One region of the Streptomyces sp. GDS52 genome, then DNA from elsewhere that is predicted to be linked to it. Evidence: riboswitches for the same ligand, from Rfam matches in the RefSeq annotation. Region 1 holds a riboswitch; the other holds the start of a gene.
What was found. A riboswitch is a leader RNA that binds a small molecule or an ion and turns the genes downstream of it on or off. The one in region 1 is predicted to bind glycine.
Positions count from the first base shown of each region.

Region 2: it holds a riboswitch for glycine, as region 1 does, so the genes downstream of both, gcvT (glycine cleavage system aminomethyltransferase GcvT) here and gcvP (aminomethyl-transferring glycine dehydrogenase) in region 1, are expected to answer to the same signal.

Region 1 covers NZ_CM125966.1:6,256,438-6,266,723, reverse strand. The annotation lists gene ACTWJ9_RS28605 (PhzF family phenazine biosynthesis protein) at 1-15, shown strand, start outside; gene ACTWJ9_RS28600 (CPBP family intramembrane glutamic endopeptidase) at 85-885, opposite strand; gene ACTWJ9_RS28595 (glutamate-cysteine ligase family protein) at 978-2,495, opposite strand; gene ACTWJ9_RS28590 (hypothetical protein) at 3,050-3,634, shown strand; gene ACTWJ9_RS28585 (DUF5999 family protein) at 4,038-4,241, shown strand; gene ACTWJ9_RS28580 (TOBE domain-containing protein) at 4,298-4,693, shown strand; gene gcvP (aminomethyl-transferring glycine dehydrogenase) at 4,790-7,675, opposite strand; glycine riboswitch at 7,848-7,944, opposite strand; gene ACTWJ9_RS28570 (PRC-barrel domain-containing protein) at 8,063-8,440, shown strand; gene ACTWJ9_RS28565 (DNA polymerase IV) at 8,478-9,914, opposite strand; gene ACTWJ9_RS28560 (MerR family transcriptional regulator) at 10,023-10,286, opposite strand, start outside.
Region 2 covers NZ_CM125966.1:2,090,583-2,100,868, reverse strand. The annotation lists gene ACTWJ9_RS09370 (cold-shock protein) at 86-496, opposite strand; gene ACTWJ9_RS09365 (SGNH/GDSL hydrolase family protein) at 813-1,673, shown strand; gene ACTWJ9_RS09360 (L-serine ammonia-lyase) at 1,730-3,097, opposite strand; gene glyA (serine hydroxymethyltransferase) at 3,239-4,513, opposite strand; gene gcvH (glycine cleavage system protein GcvH) at 4,529-4,906, opposite strand; gene gcvT (glycine cleavage system aminomethyltransferase GcvT) at 5,072-6,199, opposite strand; glycine riboswitch at 6,267-6,389, opposite strand; glycine riboswitch at 6,390-6,487, opposite strand; gene ACTWJ9_RS09340 (AAA family ATPase) at 6,706-7,371, shown strand; gene ACTWJ9_RS09335 (enhanced serine sensitivity protein SseB) at 7,470-8,261, shown strand; gene ACTWJ9_RS09330 (enhanced serine sensitivity protein SseB C-terminal domain-containing protein) at 8,443-9,192, shown strand; gene ACTWJ9_RS09325 (ABC transporter substrate-binding protein) at 9,619-10,286, shown strand, end outside.

The DNA of each region.
Region 1 (10,286 bases):
GAGCTCCTGGCCTGACCGGGCACCGGAGACCGCGAAGGGGCGCACCGGCCGTGCCGGTGCGCCCCTTCGCGGTCTCCGGGTCGTTCAGGCCGTGGGCAGCCAGCCCACCTTGCCCGCGAGCAGCGCGTACCCCACGAACGCACCGATGTCGAGCAGCGTGTGCGCGACCACCAGGGGACCCACCCGGCCCCAGCGGCGGTAGAGGAACACGAACACCACACCCATGACCATGTTGCCGATGAAACCGCCGATGCCCTGGTAGAGGTGGTACGAACCGCGCAGCACCGCACTCGCCGCCGTCGCGGCGCCCGGTGTCCAGCCCAGCTGCTCGAGCCGGCGCAGCAGGTACGCGAGGACGATGACCTCCTCGAGGATCGAGTTCTGCAGTGCCGCGAGGATCAGCACGGGGAACTTCCACCACACCTCGGGCAGCGCCTCGGGCACCACGGTGAGGTTGAAGCCGAGCTCGCGCGCGGCCAGGTAGAAGGCGATGCCGCTGCTGCCGATGACCGCCGCGACCGCCGCCCCGCGGCCGAGGTCGGACCAGGGCCGGGTGCGGTCGAACCCGAGCACGCGCAGTCCCGCGCCTTCGCGCAGCAGGAAGTGCGCGACGAGCGCGACGGGAACGAGCGCGGTGGTGATCCCGAAGAGCTGCCAGGCCAGGTCGAGCCAGGGACGGCCCGGTGCCGCCGAGGCGTTGAGGGTGGCCGCCTGGTCCTTCAGGCCGCCCGGCCGGGTGACCGAGCCGATGAAGCTGATCAGCGCGGACACTCCGCTCGCCCCGAGCGACACCGCGAGCACGAGCAGCGTCTCGTTGCGGAGCATCGTCCGCGTGAGCCGCCGCTGAGGATACTCATCGGCCCGCGGGCCCGCCTCCGCCTGCACAGCTGCCTCCACATCACCGATCCGTCCGATCAGTATGCGGGCAGCCTCCGACGGCCCGACGGGCGGTCCGCGGTGGGCCCGCCCCGGTGTCGTCAGGCCGCGGGTACCGGGTCCGGGAGGCCGACGGGCCAGGTGTGGACCGGATCGCCCTTCAGCATCAGCTCGCGGTAGCGCCGGGTGGTGGCGGCCAGCGCCGCATCCCGGGCCAGGCCGCCGTCCAGGGCCCGGTGGAAGGTCGCGGCCTGCCAGCTCGCGCCGTTCTGCCGGCGCCGGCAGCGCTCCTCGATCACGCCCAGGTACAGGTCCCGGTCCACCGGCTCGATGCCCCACGCGTCCAGTCCCGCCTCGGCCAGCGGCAGCAGCTCGTCGCGTACGAGGGTGACCGCGTCCACCTCGGCCGTACCGCCGTAGCGCCCGCGCCGGGGCCAGGTCAGGCGGGCTTCGATGCCGTGCCTGCAGGCGGCGTCGAAGTTGGCGGCGGCGGCCTCGAAGGGCAGCCGGGTCCACACCGGGCGGCTGTCCTCCGCGAGGGCGCGGACCAGACCGTAGTAGAACGCCGCGTTGGCGACGACGTCGACGACGGTGGGCCCGGCGGGCAGGACCCGGTTCTCCACCCGCAGGTGGGGGACGCCGTCGGCGACGCCGTAGACCGGGCGGTTCCAGCGGTAGACGGTGCCGTTGTGCAGGACGAGTTCGGCGAGCGTGGGGGTGCCGTCCTTGTCCAGCACCTCGAGCGGGTCCTCGTCGTCGCAGATGGGCAGGAGGGCCGGGTAGTAGCGCAGATTCTCCTCGAAGAGGTCGAACGCCGAGGTGACCCAGCGCTCCCCGAACCAGGTGCGCGGCCGTACGCCCTGTGCCTGCAGTTCGGGCGGCCGGGTGTCGGTGGACTGCTGGAACAGCGGCGGCCGGGACTCGCGCCACAGTTCGCGGCCGAACAGGAAGGGCGAGTTGGCGCCGACGGCGATCTGGGCGGCGGCGACCGCCTGGGCCGCGTTCCACACGTCGGCGAAGCGGGCCGGAGTGACCTGGAGGTGCAGTTGCACCGAGGTGCAGGCGGCCTCGGGCGCGATGGACTTGGAGGTGCAGCTGAGGTGTTCCACCCCGTCGATGTCGAGGCTGAAGTCCTCCCCACGGGCGGCCACGATCTGGTCGTTGAGCAGGGTGTAGCGGTCGACTTCGGAGAGATTCGAGGAGACGAGGTCGTCGCGGTCCAGCGTCGGCAGAATACCGATCATCACGATCCCGGCGTCCACCTCGGCGGCTTTCCGGTCGGCGTACGCGAGTGAGGTGCGCAGTTCCTCGGTGAGCCGGTCGAATACCCGCCCGTCCAAACGGTGTGGAGCTATGTTGACTTCCAGGTTGAACATGGCGAGTTCTGTCTGGAAGTCCCGGCTCGCGATCCGTTCGAGGACTTGTCCGTTCAACATTTTCGGCATGCCGTCGGCGCCCGTGAGATTCAATTCGATCTCCAGCCCCACAAGGTTCTTGGGGCGGTCGAACCGCTTCTCCGCCAGGAGTCGCTCCAAGCCCGCCAGGCACCTGCGGAGCTTGTCGCGGTAGCGCTGGCGATCGGACAGGTCGAACCCGCCTGCCACCACCTTCTCCCCCATCGAAGCGTCCTTCCTCGGCTGGGCGGCCCGATGATCGGCCGCCGGGGTCCCGGTCCACAGGGGAGGATGCCCCGTGGATGCGATCGATAACGCCCCGGACCGATCTGCGGACCGCTACGCTGGTCGAATGTGTCCACTGGCACATTCACGCGGCATGGCCGACAGGGCACGCAACAACGCGATGACTGACTCGTGAAAAACGCCGATGAAAATAGGCCTACCACTTCACAGCCGTTTATCGAGGTCATCGCTGTGCACCCGGCTCTAAATCGGGATGATTCCCCCTTTTCGTCGACCAGAAGTACCCTTGTTCAACGGGTCGAAAACAGCTAGTGGAAACACAGCCCGAACACGCTTCGTATAAACTCCGTGGACAGGGCAGAAGGTTGGCGCCCACGGTCGAGTGATCCAGCCCTCGAGGTGACGTGCGGCAGTCCTCACCCCCACCTCCCGCGCTCAGGCCCCCGGCCCCTGCCTTCCGACCCTTCGCGAGCTGACAGCGTCGTCCGCCCCGCCCTCGTGCCACCGTGCCTTCGAATGAGAGGCGACCCACCATGCCCCTTCATGTCCCCCCGGCCCCCGCGCCCGCACTGCGTTCCGTCCTGACCGCACTCTCCTCCCCCACCGCGGTCAGCGAGGCCCGAACCCCCTCCCTCCTCGGTGCCCAGGGTCCGGTCTCACCCGAACTGCCTCTGCCCGTGCACGTCCTGGACCGGATCACCGCCGAGGGCGTGTCCGCGACGCGACTGGCCGGCTGGCGCTTCCTGATCCGCTGCGGCGACCGGGCGGTGGCCGCGGCCGACACCGTACTGACCCCCGACGGCTGGACCTTCTCCCGCTTCTTCGAGGGTCCGTACATCGCCTCCACCGAACTGGCCCTGCGCCAGGCCGAGTCCCTGTCGCAGCCGTACCAGCCCCGGCTGTTGTCGGTGCCCGGCCTCTACATGCTGACCCTCTGGCTGCACGGCGACCGCACCGCGGACGGCGCCACCGGCCATCCCGCCGCCACCGACCTGCTCGTCCCGCTCGCCCCCGCGCCGCCCGGTATCGCGGCCCACCGCCCGCACCTGGTCGCGGAACTCCTCCCGGTGCTGACCCACCGGGCGACGCCCGACCGCCTGCTCGGCTCACCCGCCTGACCGACACGCGATCGCACGCGTCCCCGCCCCTCCCGCACGACCACTCCCGTGCCCCGCCGCCCGATCCCCGCGGCGGGGCACGCGCACGCCCCGAGCCTCCCCGGCCCGAGCTGCCCCGAGCGCTCCGAGCGCTCCGAGCGCTCCGAGCCCTCGGACTAGCCTCATCCGGCCATACGGAACCACCCGAAGTGACAGTGCAGTTGAGGTGAACCGTCCGCGCGGGTGACGCGTCATCGACCTGTGAGGGGCGGTGCCGCGAAATCCCTGCGGATCGCCGTCCGGAGGGCAACACTTGTTTCCGACCGACCTAGGACAACGGGGGGCGGCCATGAACGAGGTTTCACGCCGCGCAACAGAGACAACAGCCAACCCACAGGTCACCACAGAGCGAAAGATCCCATCCATGTGCCAGCATCCGTCACCGTGCCCCTCAGCCGAATCCGCCGACCGGGAGTCCGCCCGTCTCGTGGCGCACCACCCGGAGCAGGGCTGGAGCCTGCTGTGCAACGGTGTCGTGCTCTTCGAGGACACCGGTGAACTCCTGCCCGACGGCAGGAGCATCGCCCCGCAGCGTCCCGGGGGCCCCGCGGTGATGACCTCCGCCTGAGCTCCACCGGGCGGCTCCGCGCCGCCCGGTTCCGCTCGCCGCCTATCGTGATCGGCATGCAGTCCTACACGATCGGCCAGGCAGCACGGCTGCTCGGCGTCAGCCCGGACACCGCCCGACGCTGGGCGGACGCGGGCCGGCTCACCACCCACCGCGACGAAGGCGGACGACGGCTCATCGAGGGGCGGGCCCTGGCCGCGTTCTCCGTCGGCCTCGCGAAGGCCGGCGCCACCGAGGAGGGCACGCCGTACACCTCGGCCCGCAACGCCTTCCCCGGCATCGTCACCGCGATCACACTCGGCGACGTGGCGGCCCAGGTCGAGATCCAGGCGGGTCCGCACCGCCTGGTCTCGCTGCTGACCCGCGAGGCCGTCGAGGAGCTCGGACTGGAGATCGGCATGGAGGCCACCGCCCGTGTGAAGTCGACAAACGTCCATATCGATCGCGTCTGACGGAAGCGGAAGCGGTACGCCGAAGGGCTCCGCTTCGGCCCTGCGGCCGAAGCGGAGCCCTTCCACTCCTCGGTCCCGGTGACCGGGCCCTCCGCGTCAGTCGTCGTACGCGTCCAGCGGCGGGCAGGAGCACACCAGGTTGCGGTCGCCGAAGGCCTGGTCGACACGGCGCACCGGCGGCCAGTACTTGTCGGCCGCGCTCACACCGGTCGGGAAGACGGCCTCCTCACGGCTGTACGGGTGCTCCCACTCCGTGCCGAGCGCGGCGGCGGTGTGCGGGGCGTTGCGCAGCGGGTTGTCGTCCGCGGGCCACTCGCCGGAGCCGACCTTCTCGATCTCCGCGCGAATCGCGATCATCGTCTCGCAGAACCGGTCGAGTTCGGCCAGGTCCTCGGACTCGGTCGGCTCGATCATCAGCGTTCCCGCCACCGGGAACGACATCGTCGGCGCGTGGAAGCCGTAGTCGATCAGCCGCTTGGCCACGTCGTCCACGCTCACACCGGTCGTCCTGGTCAGCGGGCGCAGGTCGATGATGCACTCGTGCGCGACCAGCCCGCCGGGGCCGGTGTAGAGCACCGGGTAGTGCGGCTCGAGGCGCTTGGCGATGTAGTTGGCGCTGAGCACCGCCACCTGGGTGGCCCGCTTGAGCCCCTCGCCGCCCATGAGCCGGACGTACGCCCACGAGATGGGCAGGATGCCCGCGGAACCCCACGGGGCGGCCGAGACCGGCCCGATCCCCGTCTTCGGCCCGGCCTCGGGCTGGAGCGGGTGGTTCGGCAGGTACGGCGCCAGGTGCGACCGCACCCCGACCGGGCCGACACCGGGACCGCCGCCACCGTGCGGGATGCAGAAGGTCTTGTGCAGGTTCAGGTGCGAGACGTCGCCGCCGAAGTGTCCGGGCTTGGCCAGCCCGACCAGCGCGTTGAGGTTCGCGCCGTCCACGTACACCTGGCCGCCGGCCTCGTGCACCGCCGCGCAGATGTCGGCGACGTGCTCCTCGAACACACCGTGCGTCGACGGGTAGGTGATCATCAGCACCGACAGCTCGTCGCGGTACTGCTCGATCTTCGCCCGCAGGTCGTCGATGTCGACCTCGCCGTCCTCGGCGGTCTTCACGACGACGACCTTCATCCCGGCCATGACGGCGCTGGCGGCGTTGGTGCCGTGCGCGGAGGACGGGATGAGGCAGACGGTGCGCTGCTCGTCGCCGTTGGCCCGGTGGTAGCCGCGCACGGCGAGCAGCCCGGCCAGTTCGCCCTGGGAACCCGCGTTGGGCTGGAGGCTCACCTTGTCGTAGCCGGTGACCTCGGCGAGACGCTCCTCCAGTTCGTGGATGAGCGTGAGGTAGCCCTGGGCCTGCTCGGCCGGCGCGAAGGGGTGCAGCTGCCCGAACTCGGGCCAGGTGATCGGCTCCATCTCCGTGGTCGCGTTGAGCTTCATGGTGCAGGAGCCCAGCGGAATCATCCCGCGGTCCAGCGCGTAGTCACGGTCGGCGAGCCGCCGCAGGTAGCGCAGCATCGCGGTCTCGGAGCGGTGCTGGTGGAAGACGGGGTGCGTCAGGTACTCGTCGGTGCGCAGCAGGGCGTCCGGCAGGGTGTCGGGCGCCGCCGCGTCCAGAGCTGCGATGTCGGCCTCGATCCCGAAAGCACTCCACACGGCGGCGAGCCGGGCCCGTGTGGTGGTCTCGTCGCAGGCGATCGAGACGTGGTCGGCGTCGACGAGGAGCAGGTTGACCCCGTTGTCCCGCGCGGCGGCGACGACCTCGGCACCCCGCCCCGGGACCCGCACGGTCAGTGTGTCGAAGTAGGAGCCGTGGACGATCTCCACGCCGCCGGCCCGGAGCCCTTCGGCCAGGACGGTCGCGTAACGGTGGGTGCGCCACGCGATGGTCCGCAGTCCTTCGGGACCGTGGTAGACGGCGTACATCCCGGCCATCACGGCGAGCAGCACCTGGGCGGTGCAGATGTTGCTGGTGGCCTTCTCCCGGCGGATGTGCTGCTCACGGGTCTGGAGCGCGAGCCGGTAGGCCCGGTCGCCGTCCGCGTCGACGGAGACGCCGACGAGCCGTCCGGGCAGGCTGCGCGCCATCTTCTCGTGCACGGCCATGTATCCGGCGTGCGGCCCGCCGAAGCCCATGGGCACACCGAAGCGCTGGGTCGTGCCGACCGCGATGTCCGCGCCGAGTTCGCCGGGCGACGTCAGCAGTGTGAGGGCGAGCAGATCGGCGGCGACGGTGACCAGCGCGCCCAGCTCGTGCGCCCGGTCGATCACCGGCTTGATGTCGCGTACGGCTCCGGAGGCGCCCGGGTACTGGATCAGCACGCCGTTGATCTTGCGCTCGGCGATCTCGGCGGGGATGCCCTCGCTCAGGTCGGCGACGACGACCTCGACGCCGGTCGGCTCGGCACGGGTCTCGATCACGGCGATCGTCTGCGGCAGCGCGTCCGCGTCGACCAGGAACAGACCGTTCTTGTTCTTGCCCATGCGCCGCGACAGCGCCATCGCCTCGGCGGCGGCCGTGCCCTCGTCGAGCAGTGAGGCCCCAGAGGTCGGCAGGCCGGTCAGTTCGGCGACCATGGTCTGGAAGTTCAGCAGCGCCTCGAGCCGTCCCTGCGAGATCTCCGGCTGGTACGGCGTGTACGCCGTGTACCAGGCGGGGTTCTCCATCACGTTGCGCAGGATGACGGGCGGCGTGAAGGTCCCGTAGTACCCGAGCCCGATCATGGAGCCGAGCACCTCGTTGCGGTCGGCCAGCGACCGGAGTTCGGCCAGCACCTCGGGCTCGGTCCGGGCGCCCGGCAGATCGAGCGCGTCGGCGTTCTTGATCACATCCGGGACCGCCGCGGCCGTCAGCTCGTCGAGCGAGCCGTAGCCGACCTGCGCGAGCATTTTGGCGCGGGCCTCGTGGTCGGGGCCGATGTGACGCTGCTCGAAGGGCGTTCCCTGTTCGAGCTCGGAGAGGGGAATGCGGTGGGCGGTCATTGTGGAGGCCTCCTGGTCTGACGACCTTCGAGGGGCACCATGACGGGTGCCCGGACGGCCTCCCCCTCTGTCATCTCAACCTGAGAGCTTCACCGGACCGCCGCAGGGCGTCCGGCTTTCACCGTCGGTGAGAGCGGGAGCCGTCGACACCCGCCCTGCTTTCCAGAGTGACCTCGTCCATGCGGTACGTGGGCCTGAGAGTTTCCGGGGAGGATTTGCTCCTTCGGCGCCCTCCGATGGTGTCCGGAGGACTCTCCCGCACGGGGTCAGCAGCCGCTGCCAGCGTACCAGCGAGGGCAACCCCCGGACCTTCGAGTGGCCGCCGGACCGATTGTGCCGTTTCGTAGTGCTGACGAATGACTGCGGATTGCGACCAGTGGAGGGCCCGTGCAGACCGACATCGATCCGCGCAACCTGATCGGCCGCAAGGCCTTCGACCGCAACGGGACCCGGATCGGCACCATCGACGAGGTCTATCTCGACGACGCCACCGGCATACCCGAGTGGGCGGCGATACGCACCGGCCTGTTCAGCAGGGACGCCTTCGTCCCCCTGGAGCCGAGCGAGCTGATCGACGGCAGCCTCCACATTCCCTTCGAACGCGCCCTGATCAAGGACGCCCCCGACTTCGGCGTGGGCCGCCACCTCTCCCCGGAGCAGGAACTCCAGCTCTACCACCACTACGGTCTGGACATCTCCGCGCCTCCCCCGCTTCCGGACCGCGACTTCGGCAAACTCGCCGACCGCGACGACCGCCACGCCTGAGAGCCCCCGGAACCGGAGCACGAAGCCCGCGGCCCACTCACACCTGTGAGTGCCCCGGATCCATGCCCCCGGGACCCGCCCCCGAGCCATCGCTCGTCTCCGCACCACCCTGCGGCCTCTCGCTCTCGCCGAGGCTTCGATCCACCAGGGGCAGCGGATCCGCCGGCTGCAGGGCCGGGTCGTCGGTGCGGAAGGTCCTCACCCGTCCCACCGCCGAGCCGGGTGTCTCGAACCGGACCGTGACCCGGCCCAGGCCGCTGCCCTGGACCCACCCGTGCCCGTACTCGGTGTGCCGTACATCGTGCCCGGCCGGCCAGCTCCGCTCCACGCTCGTCCGCCGCTCCTCCTCCGCGGGTGCGGCCATCTGCGCCTCCTCGCCCGGCGACTCCTCCCCCCGGCCCCCCGCCGCCTGCGCGAACAAGTCCTCCTGGGTGTAGTCCGCGAGCCCGCTGACCCCCACCCCCAGCAGCCGTACTCCGCCCGTCGTGTCGACCGACCCCAGCAACCGCGCCGCCGCCTCACGCACCACCGTCGGATCGTCCGTGGGGCCCCGCAGCGTCTCGGACCGGGTGAGCGTCGAGAAGTCGTAGCGCCGCACCTTCAGCACGATGGTCCGTCCCGCCAGCCCTGCTCCCCGCAGCCTGCGCACACAGCGATCGGCGAGCCGCCGCACCTCCGTCCCGACCCGCACCCGGTCGTGAATGTCCACGTCGTACGTGTCCTCGACCGACACCGACTTCGTCTCCCGCTCGGCCACCACGGGCCGTTCGTCCCGTGCCAGGGCCATGGCGTACAGCGCGTGTCCGTGTGCCTTGCCGAGCAACCGCACCAGCTCGTCCTCCCCGGCCTCGGCGAGCTCGTCGATCGTGTGGATCCCGGCCCTGCGCAGGTGGTCACCGGTGGCGGGCCCCACCCCCGGCAGCGTCCGGACCGGGAGCGGTGCCAGCAGGGACCGCTCCCTCCCCGGCTCGATGAGCACCAGCCCGTCGGGCTTCGCCTGCTCCGAGGCGATCTTCGCCAGCATCTTGGAGGCGGCGAGCCCGACGGACCCGGTGAGCCCGGTGACCGCCCGTATGTCCGCGCGCAGTCTCGCCCCGGCCAGCCGGGCCGACCGCTCGTCCCAGGCCGCCCCGCCGGCCTCCAGGTCCACGAACGCCTCGTCCAGGCTCAAGGGCTCCACCAGCGGCGACAGCGCCCGCAGCAGCCCCATCACCTGGTCGCTGATCGACCGGTAGAACGCGAAGCGCGGCACGAGATACGCCGCGTTCGGCGCGAGCCGTCGCGCCTGCGCCATGGGCAGCGCGGAACGGATGCCGAAGAGCCGGGCCTCGTACGAAGCGGTGGCGACCACTCCACGTGGCCCGAGCCCGCCCACCACCACGGCTTTCCCCCGCAGGCTCGGCTTGGACGCCTGCTCGACCGAGGCGAAGAAGGCATCCATGTCGAGATGCAGGATGGTGGGCGCGGATCTCACATCTTCGATGCTGCCCTACGCCACTGACAATGCCCTGCCACCCGGGCCGGCCACCGGCCGCCCCGGACGCGTCCCGGACGACACGGACCGCTCAGCGGCACCGACGGCTCAAACGGCTCGGTTCCGCCGCCGCGCCAGCTCGTCCGCCGGGTTGGGCCCGATAAGCGTCTCCCCGGTGTCGACACGCTCCCCGTGCAACTGGGACAGCGCGCTCTCGACGTCCCGCCACACCACACCGACGGCGATCCCGAAGATCCCCTGGCCACCCTGGAGCAGGGCATGGACCTCATCCGGCGTGTCGCACTCGTAGACCGTGGCGCCGTCGCTCATCAGCGTCATGCGCTCCAGATCACGAAAGCCTCGCTCCCGCAG
Region 2 (10,286 bases), 4.2 Mb from region 1:
TCACCGGCTGCTGCGGTCCGCCCGGCCACTCCGTCTCGACCGGATGTCCGGGCGCACCGCGCCTGCCCGGGCGGTGCGCCCGGGCTCAGCCGTCGCACCAGCCGTGGGTCTTGCCGAACTGCAGCAGTCCGCGGCGCGCCTGGAGGATCTGTTCGCCGGTCAGCGTGGGAGCGGCGGACAGCAGGACCTCCGTGACCTCCTGGAGGTACTCCTCGGCGGTGAGCACATCGCACAGCGAGTCGTCGCCGTCCCCGTCGGGATGCCTGCCCACGGCGGAGGACACCCCGCCGGCCCCCTGGGCCAGCCGTACGCCCGAGGCCTTGAGGCCCCGGTCGCCCTCCTCGATCTCGAACTCCACGGCGATCCCGGGACGCAGCTGGTGCTCCGGGATCCGTACGTCGTTGACGTGGAGGAAGACGTCCTCCCCGCCGTGCTCGGGAGCGATGAACCCGTAACCCCGTACGGCGTCGAACCGCACCACACGACCAGCAACCATGATTCCAACCCCCAGCAGAACACCGGACCCCGTACTCGGGTCCCCTGCCCGGACCCCATGCCCGGACCGGAGTCCCGGCAGTCAAGAGTACGCCGAACAGGCGGCGGCCGAACAGGTGAACCGGAGGCTTCGCCGCCGCCCTGACCGGCCGACCGGAACCTCCTGCACGCCGGGGAAGTCCGGTGGACAGGGGTCCTGCGGCGTCCTGCCCCCGGAAAAACCGGTTCCCGCGGGCCGCCGTGCGGGGCCCCGTCCACTCGAGCAAGCTCATGGCGGGGTGGGACCCCGTCCGCGCACGTGCCGAATGGAGGCATCCTTGAGAACAGCCCTGCGCCTGGCCCTGGCCACCGTCCTGTCCGCCGGGACCGTAGGGGCCACGGCATCGGCCCAGGCCGCGCCGGCCGCGGCCGAACCACCGCGGTACGTCGCGCTCGGCGACTCCTACGCGGCCGCACCGCTGGTACCGCCCGTCGACCCGGCCGACCTGAGGTGCCTGCGCTCCCTGTCCGACTATCCCCACATCGCGGCCAAGGCCCTCGGAGCGGAACTCACCGACGTCAGCTGCTCCGGCGCCACCAGCAAGCATCTGAGCACCGCCCAGCACCCGGGAACCGCGCCCCAGTACGACGCGCTCACGCCCGACACCGACCTCGTCAGCGTCACCATCGGCGGCAACGACACCGGTCTCTTCGACGAGGTGCTGGGCTGCGTCAACATCCTGCCCCCGCCCTACGGCACCAGCTGCGCGAAGGAGAACACCGCCGGCGGCACCGACAAGGTCCGGGCGCGCATCGACGCCTGGGCGCCGGCCTCCGCCGCCGTCCTGGACGAGATCGCCCGCCGGGCACCGCACGCAGAGGTCTTCGTCGTCGGCTACGGCACCTACTTCCGCCCCGACGGCTGCCACCCCGCCCAGCCCTTCTGGAAGCAGGACGCCAACCACCTCCAGGGCGCCATCGACCACCTCGACGCCGTACTGAGGCGGACGGCCGAGAAGCACGGCGCCACCTTCGTCGGCACCCGCACCCTGAGCATCGGACACGACATCTGCGCCGCTCCCGGCGACCGCTACATCGAGGGCCTGATCCCCACCCGTGCGGCCGCGCCGCTGCACCCCAACGCCCCGGGGGCCCGGGCCGTCGGCGAGGCCCTCGCCGCGGCCGTGCGCGCGCCGTAGAACTCCGGACGGAACGGGCGCCCGGCCCGCGGTCTTCGGGCCGGGCGCCCGTTCCCTCAGCACTCGATGATGTTGACCGCCAGCCCGCCCCGGGCCGTCTCCTTGTACTTGACGGACATGTCCGCGCCGGTCTCCTTCATCGTCTTGATGACCTGGTCGAGGGAGACCTTGTGCGAGCCGTCGCCGCGCAGGGCCATGCGCGCGGCGGTGACCGCCTTCACCGCCGCCATGCCGTTGCGCTCGATGCACGGGATCTGGACGAGGCCGCCGACCGGGTCGCAGGTCAGGCCGAGGTTGTGCTCCATGCCGATCTCCGCGGCGTTCTCCACCTGTTCCGGCGAGCCGCCCATCACCTCGGCGAGGGCGCCCGCCGCCATCGAGCAGGCGGAGCCGACCTCGCCCTGGCAGCCGACCTCGGCGCCGGAGATGGAGGCGTTCTCCTTGAAGAGCATGCCGATCGCGCCGGCCGCGAGCAGGAAGCGGACCACGCCCTCCTCGTCGGCACCGGGGACGAAGTTCATGTAGTAGTGCAGGACGGCGGGGATGATGCCGGCCGCGCCGTTGGTCGGGGCGGTGACGACGCGGCCGCCGCCGGCGTTCTCCTCGTTCACGGCCATGGCGTAGAGCGTGATCCACTCCATGGCGAGGGCCTGCGGGTCGCCCTCGGAGCGCAGCTTGCGCGCCGTGTTCGCGGCGCGGCGGCGCACCTTCAGCCCGCCCGGCAGGATGCCCTCGCGGGACATGCCGCGCGCCACGCACGCCTGCATCACCCGCCAGATCTCCAGCAGCCCTTCGCGGACCTCCTCCTCCGTCCGCCAGGCGCGTTCGTTCTCCAGCATCAGGGCGGAGATGGACAGGCCCGTCTCCCCGGTCAGGCGCAGCAGCTCGTCGCCCGTGCGGAAGGGGTACTTCAGGACCGTGTCGTTGAGCTTGATGCGGTCCGCGCCCACCGCCTCCTCGTCGACGACGAAGCCGCCGCCCACCGAGTAGTACGTCTTCGACAGCACCTCGGCGCCGGCCGCGTCGAAGGCCTGGAGGGTCATGCCGTTCGCGTGGTAGGGGAGTGCCTTGCGGCGGTGCAGCACCAGGTCGTCGTCGAAGGAGAACGCGATCCCGTGGTCGCCGAGCAGCCGCAGGCGGCCCGATTCCCTGATCCTCTCCACCCGCTCGTCGGCCGTCTCCACGTCCACCGTGCGGGGCGAGTCGCCCTCCAGGCCGAGCAGCACCGCCTTGGGGGTGCCGTGGCCGTGGCCGGTGGCGCCCAGCGAGCCGTACAGCTCCGCCCGGACCGAGGCGACCGAGTCCAGCAGGCCCTCGTGGTCCAGCCGCCGGGCGAACATGCGGGCGGCCCGCATCGGGCCGACCGTGTGCGAGCTGGACGGGCCGATGCCGATCGAGAAGAGGTCGAAGACCGAGAGGGCCACGGGAGGACTCCTAGGGGTTGACGGACGCCGCTGTCCGCCGGCGGGGGTGGTTCGGAGCGGGCCGCCACGACGCGGGGCATCACGCTCACTTCCCAGTGTGCGTGATGCCCCGTACGGTCGTGCGGCGCAGAGCGTGCGGAATTACTTCAGACCGGGGTACAGGGGGTACTTCTCGGCGAGCGCCGTCACCCGGGCCCGGAGCGCGTCGACGTGGGCGGCCTCGAAGGGGGAGGGCGCCTTCAGCGTCTCGGCGATCACGTCCGCCACCTCGGCGAAGTCCTCGGCCGTGAAGCCGCGGGTGGCCAGGGCGGGCGTGCCGATCCGCAGACCCGAGGTGACCATCGGGGGACGCGGGTCGTTCGGGATCGCGTTGCGGTTGACGGTGATGCCGACCTCGTGGAGACGGTCCTCGGCCTGCTGCCCGTCCAGCGCGGAGTCGCGCAGGTCGACCAAGACCAGGTGCACGTCCGTGCCGCCGGACAGCACGTCCACGCCCGCGGCCTTGACGTCGTCCTCGACCAGGCGCTCGGCCAGGATGCGGGCACCCTCCAGGGTGCGGCGCTGCCGGTCCTTGAAGTCCTCGGACGCGGCGACCTTGAAGGCCACCGCCTTGGCCGCGATCACGTGCTCCAGCGGGCCGCCCTGCTGGCCGGGGAAGACCGCGGAGTTGATCTTCTTGGCCAGCTCGGCCGTGGAGAGGATCACCCCGCCGCGCGGACCGCCGAGGGTTTTGTGCGTGGTCGTGGTGACGACGTGGGCGTGCGGGACCGGGTTCGGGTGCAGGCCCGCCGCGACCAGACCGGCGAAGTGCGCCATGTCGACCATGAGGTACGCGCCGACCTCGTCCGCGATCCGGCGGAACGCGGCGAAGTCCAGCTGACGCGGGTACGCCGACCAGCCGGCGACGATCAGCTTCGGCTTCCTCTCCTTGGCCAGCCGTTCGACCTCGGCCATGTCGACCTGGCCGTCGTCGCCGACGTGGTACGCGACCACGTCGTAGAGCTTGCCGGAGAAGTTGATCTTCATGCCGTGGGTCAGGTGCCCGCCGTGCGCGAGGTTCAGGCCCATGATCGTGTCGCCGGGCTTGAGCAGCGCGAACATCGCGGCCGCGTTGGCCTGCGCACCCGAGTGCGGCTGCACGTTGGCGTGCTCGGCGCCGAAGAGCTCCTTGACCCGGTCGATGGCGATCTGCTCGATCACGTCGACGTGCTCGCAGCCGCCGTAGTAGCGGCGGCCGGGGTAGCCCTCGGCGTACTTGTTGGTGAGGACCGTGCCCTGGGCCTCCATGACCGCGACCGGGGCGAAGTTCTCCGAGGCGATCATCTCGAGGGTGGACTGCTGACGGTGCAGCTCGGCGTCGACCGCCGCCGCGACGGCCGGGTCGAGCTCGTGCAGCGGGGTGTTCAGAAGCGACATGGGGTTCAGGCCTCCTCAGCCCTGGATGAAGGCGTCGTACTCGGCGGCCGAGAGCAGGTCGGCCGGCTCGTCGCTCACCCGCACCTTGAACAGCCAGCCGCCCTCGAAGGGGGCCGAGTTCACCAGCGACGGGTCGCTCACCACGTCCTCGTTGACCTCGGTGACCTCACCGGTGACCGGGCAGTACAGGTCGCTGACCGACTTGGTCGACTCCAGCTCGCCGCAGGTCTCACCCGCGGTCACGGTGTCGCCGACCCCGGGGAGCTGGACGAACACGATGTCGCCGAGCGCGTTGGCCGCGTGCTCCGTGATGCCGATCGTCGACACGCCGTCCTCGGCGGCCGTCAGCCACTCGTGTTCCTTGCTGTAACGCAGCTGCTGGGGGTTGCTCATGATCTGGATCCTCCTGTGTGCGAGGGACCGCCGGGATCGACGGCGAGGAAAGGGGGGGGACGAAGGAGATGAAGGGGATGAAAGGGAGGGGTGGGAAGAGTCCGGGGGCACGGGACCGGCCGGTGCGGCCGTGGCCGCGGACACGGCCCACGTCCTACGACGGTGTCACTTCTGCCGCTGGTAGAACGGCAGGGCCACGACCTCGTAGGGCTCGTGGCTGCCGCGGATGTCCACCCCCACGCCCGGGGTACCCGGCGCCGAGTGCGCCACGTCGACGTACGCCATCGCGATCGGCTTGCCCAGCGTCGGTGAGGGCGCGCCGGAGGTGACCTCGCCGATCACCTCGCCGCCGGCCACCACCGGGTACCCGGCGCGCGGGACCCGGCGGCCCTCGGCGACCAGGCCCACCAGGGCGCGGGGCGGGGTCCGCTCGGCGCGGGCGGCGGCCTCGGTCAGGGCGGCACGGCCCACGAAGTCGCCCTCCTTCTCGAACTTCACGACCCGGCCGAACCCGGCGTCGAACGGCGTCAGCGAGGCGCTCAGCTCATTGCCGTACAGCGGCATGCCGGCCTCCAGGCGCAGCGTGTCCCGGCAGGCCAGCCCGCACGGGGTCACCCCCACGCCCTCGCCCGCCCCGGTCAGCGCCTGCCACACCCCGACCGCGTGCTCCGGCGCGACGAACAGCTCGAAGCCGTCCTCGCCGGTGTAGCCGGTACGGGCGATGAGCGCGGGGACGCCGGCGACCGTGCCGGGCAGGCCGGCGTAGTACTTCAGGCCGTCCAGGTCGGCATCGGTGAGGGACTTGAGGATGCCGGCGGCCTCGGGGCCCTGCACCGCGATCAGCGCGTAGGCGTCGCGGTCGTCGCGGACCTCGGCGTCGAAGCCCGCCGACCGCTCCACGAGGGCGTCCAGCACCACCTGGGCGTTGGAGGCGTTGGCGACGACCAGGTACTCGGGGGCCTCGGCCGCACCGAGCCGGTAGACGATCAGGTCGTCCAGGATGCCGCCGTCCTCGTCGCAGATCATGGTGTAGCGGGCGCGGCCGGGCTTGACGGTCCCGATGTTGCCGATCAGGGCGTAGTCCAGGAACCGCGCCGCCTGCGGGCCGGTGACGGTGATCTCGCCCATGTGCGAGAGGTCGAAGAGGCCCGCCTTCGTGCGCACGGCGTTGTGCTCGTCGCGCTCGGAGCCGTAGCGCAGGGGCATGTCCCAGCCGGCGAAGTCGGTCATCGTGGCGCCGAGCGAACGATGCAGGGCGTCGAGCGCTGTCCGGCGGAGTTCGGTACTGCTCATCGGTCGGTCTCCCAGGGCGATGGGGTCCCCCGTCGGCCGGGGCCGGGCACGGGGAGGGTGAGGACGTTCCTCCCCATCTGTCATCGGAACCTGAGAGGTTCGCCATGACCGTCCGCGCAGGGGACGTCACGGCTTGCACCTTGGGTGGAGCCACCGGGAACTCGCACGGCGGCCCGCTTTTCAGATGTGCCTGGCCCGCGCGGTAACGGTGCCTGAGAGATTCAAGGGAGGGACTTGCTCCTTCGGCGCCCCGGCGAAACGTGCCAGGGACTCTCCCGCGCGGATTCAAACGGCCGGTATGCAGTTGGCGCGCTCATCATTGCACGCATTGTGAGGCTTCGGCAGGGGGACCTTACCTTCGTACGCACAGGGTGCTCAGGTCTGTACGGAGGGCTGTGACAGGTCTGTATCGGGAAACGGACCGAATGAAGAGGCGTCCGCCGTTACCGTCTCTTTACACTCGGCGGGGACGGCGCTCGGGCGTCTGCCCCAGGGGAGGACTCACGGTGAACAGGACCACGGCGTACGCCACCACGGGTGTCGCGCCGCCGGGGCGGCAGGCCCCTTCGGACAGGGAGGCCCACGGCGTGCTGCCGGCGCCCGTCGTCCGCGACCTGCGCGAGTGCGCCGGCCGCGGTCCGCACGTCCTGCTCTTCGGCCCCCGCGACCTCGTCGTGGTCACCGGACTGCCCGGCAGCGGCAAGTCCACCCTGATGCGGCGCGCGGTGCGCGGCACCCGGATCGACTCCCAGGACACCCGCGACCGCTGGGACCGCCGCATGCCGCGCCTCCTGCCGTACGCGCTGTACCGGCCCCTGGTCCGCCTCGACCACTACGCCGGGCTGCGCCGCGCCCTGCGCACCGGCGAGGGGGTCGTCGTGCACGACTGCGGTACCCACGCCTGGGTGCGCCGCTGGCTGGCCCGCGAGGCCCGCCGCCGGGGCACGGGGCTGCATCTGCTGCTGCTCGACGTCCCCCCGGAGCAGGCGCTGGACGGTCAGCGTGAGCGCGGCCGCGGCGTCTCCCGGTACGCCTTCCTGCGGCACCGCACCGCCGTCGACCGGCTGCTGCGGTCCGTGGAGCGCGGCGACCTGCCCGCGGGCTGCGGTTCGGCGGTCCTGGTCGACCGGGACGCGGCGGACAGGCTGCGCCGCATCGACTTCACCGGCTGACGGCCGCACGGGCGGTCGGTGACACGGGCTGCCGGCCGCGGCGCGGCAGCGGTTAGCCTTTTCAGCCACAGCAGTGGTTCCAGGCAGGCGGTAGGCAGATGGACTTCCCGGCGGGCTTCTCCGCGGACTTCCCGGCACAGACTCACCCCCATCCGCACGGAGGATGGCCCGGCAACGAGTTGGAGGAGGTGCTCTCCGCCTCCCTCGGCGTCCCCTCGGCGGACGGCCGGATCATCGAGGTGCTGGGCAGGAGCCCGCTCTGGGTCCCGCTGCCGAACGGCGGCGGCCCGCACAGCGGCCCGCTGGACCTGCCCACCCTGGAGATCGAGGGGCAGGCGTACGTCCCGGTCTTCAGCTCCGAGGAACAGTTCCGCCGGGTCGTCGGCCCCCACATGTCGTTCACCGTCGCGCCCGCGGTGGAGTTCGCGCGGGGTCTGCCGCCGCAGGCCGGGATCGTGGTGAACCCCGGCGGCGTGGTCGGCGTCCCGCTGCCGCCGCCCGCCGTGGCCGAACTGTGCCGCGCCGGCCGCGGCCCGCTGGAGGATCCGGCGGGCGGCGGCCGGGTCAAGCTGTTCGAGCCGGACTGGCAGGACGATCCGGTGGACTTCCTCGCCGCCGCGGGCGCGGAGTTCGAGTCGATCGGTGTCGTCAGCACCGCCCGCCGCTGCCTCGCCGAGATCGAGACCGCGGACCCGGTGCTGTTCGTCGGGGTCGAACTGTCCCAGTGGGAGGGCGATCTGCGGACCCTGCCCGGCGACGCCCTGGGCCGCGCGCTGGGCCTCCGGCCGGTGAAGTGGCCCGTCAACCTGGTCCTCCTGGACGTGGCCCAGGACCCGGTCGGCCAATGGATGCGCGACCGCGTCCGCCCCTTCTATCAGCGCGAGGGCTGACCCGCCCGGCGGAGCGAGCGGGAAGCCGCCCCTTCGTCGGCCCGCCGGTGCCCGGCGGACGGGCGGAGCCCTCCGGGCCGCGGGCGGCTTAAGCTAGGTTCGTTGGCTGGGGCGAGGGTGTTGTACGGAGGGGCGATACAAAGTGAGCGCTGGCACCGCGGCGGCCGGGCAGGTCGAGCACATGCTGCGCCAGGTGACCCCCGGGCGTTACGACGCCTATGAGGCGTTGCTTCGCGCGCTCGCGACCCCTTCCTCCGGTCATGTCTGGATGCTGCTGTGGCACGGTCAGGCCGGCTCCCCGGACGCCCAGTACGGGAACATGGAGGTCGACGGCTTCGGTTACGCGCCCTGTGTGACCTCCGCCCAGGAGCTGTCCGCCAGTGGCTGGAACCGGTCGTACGAGGTGGTCGACGGCCTCGAGGCGGCCCGCGCGCTCTACCCCGACCGCTACGGCCTCTGGCTCAACCCGCACGCCCCCGGCGGCGGCCTCGGCATCCCGTGGCTCGATCTGCGCCGGCTCGCCACCGGCCTCGACCGGCAGCCCGCCGGGCCCCTGCGGCTGTCCGAACCCGCCATCGAGATCCCCCAGTTCTACGCCCTGCTCACGCAGAACGCGCACCGTACGCCCGCCGTGCGCGCGCTGCGCCGCGCCTGGGTGCAGCCGGCGCTGGGCGCGCCGTACCTCGCCATCGGGCTGGACGTGTACGACACCTCGCCGCCGGCCGTCGACGCGGTGCGCGCGATGATGCAGCAGTCCATCAGCGCCGTCCCGGACGGGCTCCCGGTGTCGACCGTCGCGATGACCGACGAGCACGACCCGGTCGCCATGTGGCTGCGGGCCAACGCCCGCCCGTTCTACGACCGTGAGGCCCACGGGGCCGTTCCGCCCCCCGTCGCCGGCTCCGGCTACCCGCCGGCGCACCAGCGCTGACCGGGCCGTATCCGCGGGAGACCGGGGCGGCCGGGGCCCTCGTGCCCGAGGTTCCTGACTCAGTGTGACGGTGTCCGGATGGTGGACGTGAGTGCCGATGGTGAACGTCCGTGCCGTCGGCGAGACTGATGTCACGTCAGTTTTTCGGCCGTGCGCGCTCAGCTATGGCCGATTGACCGCCTGTCACCTGCGGTTTCACCTGATCTTCACACCGTCCGGTGTTTCTCGGACAGCCGCCGGGGAGGTGCCGGAGGTCTCGGGACGGTCACTTCCCGGCGGGGGGCCGCCTGATGCGTCCCTTATGTCAACTGTTCAGATCTCAGGTAGGTATCACCGGTATCCGGACTGTTCTCGACTCGCTGTGAACATCTGTAGTGTTCGGCCGGTCAAGATGCATCCACATAGCGGACCCGGAGTGGCCCCAATATGCGCATAACCAAGTCCCGAGCGGCTCGGGCGATCACGGCCGCGGTGGCGGTCGCTCTGATCGCCACGGGCTGCTCCAGCGACCGGGACAGTGACAACAAGAGCGACGGCAAGAAGGACACCTTCGTCTTCGCCGGCGCCGGTGACCCTGGCTCCCTGGACCCTTCCCTCGCGAGTGACGGTGAAACCTTCCGTGTGACGCGGCAGGCGTTCGAGGCTCTCCTCGAGCACGAGTCCGGCGGCAGCGAGCTCGTCGGCGGCCTCGCCGAGAAGTGGTCGAGCAACGACGAGGGCACCGTCTGGACCTTCGACCTCCGCAAGAACGTGAAGTTCCACGACGGCGAGGCGCTCAACGCCGAGGCCGTCTGCGCGAACTACGACCACTGGTTCAACTGGACGGGTACCTACCAGTCCAGCGCGGTCTCCTACTACTGGCAGACCATCATGGGCGGCTTCGCGAAGAACGAGGACAAGGAGACGCCCGAGGCGAACTACAAGTCCTGCACCGCGAAGGACGAGAGCACCGCCGTCATCGAGGTCAAGGAGCCCTCCGCGAACCTCCCCGGCGGCTTCTCCCTCAACGCCCTGGCGATCCACTCGCCGAAGGCGATCGAGGAGTACAAGAAGCAGGACGCCTCCGCCAAGGGCGACGCCATCACGTACCCCAA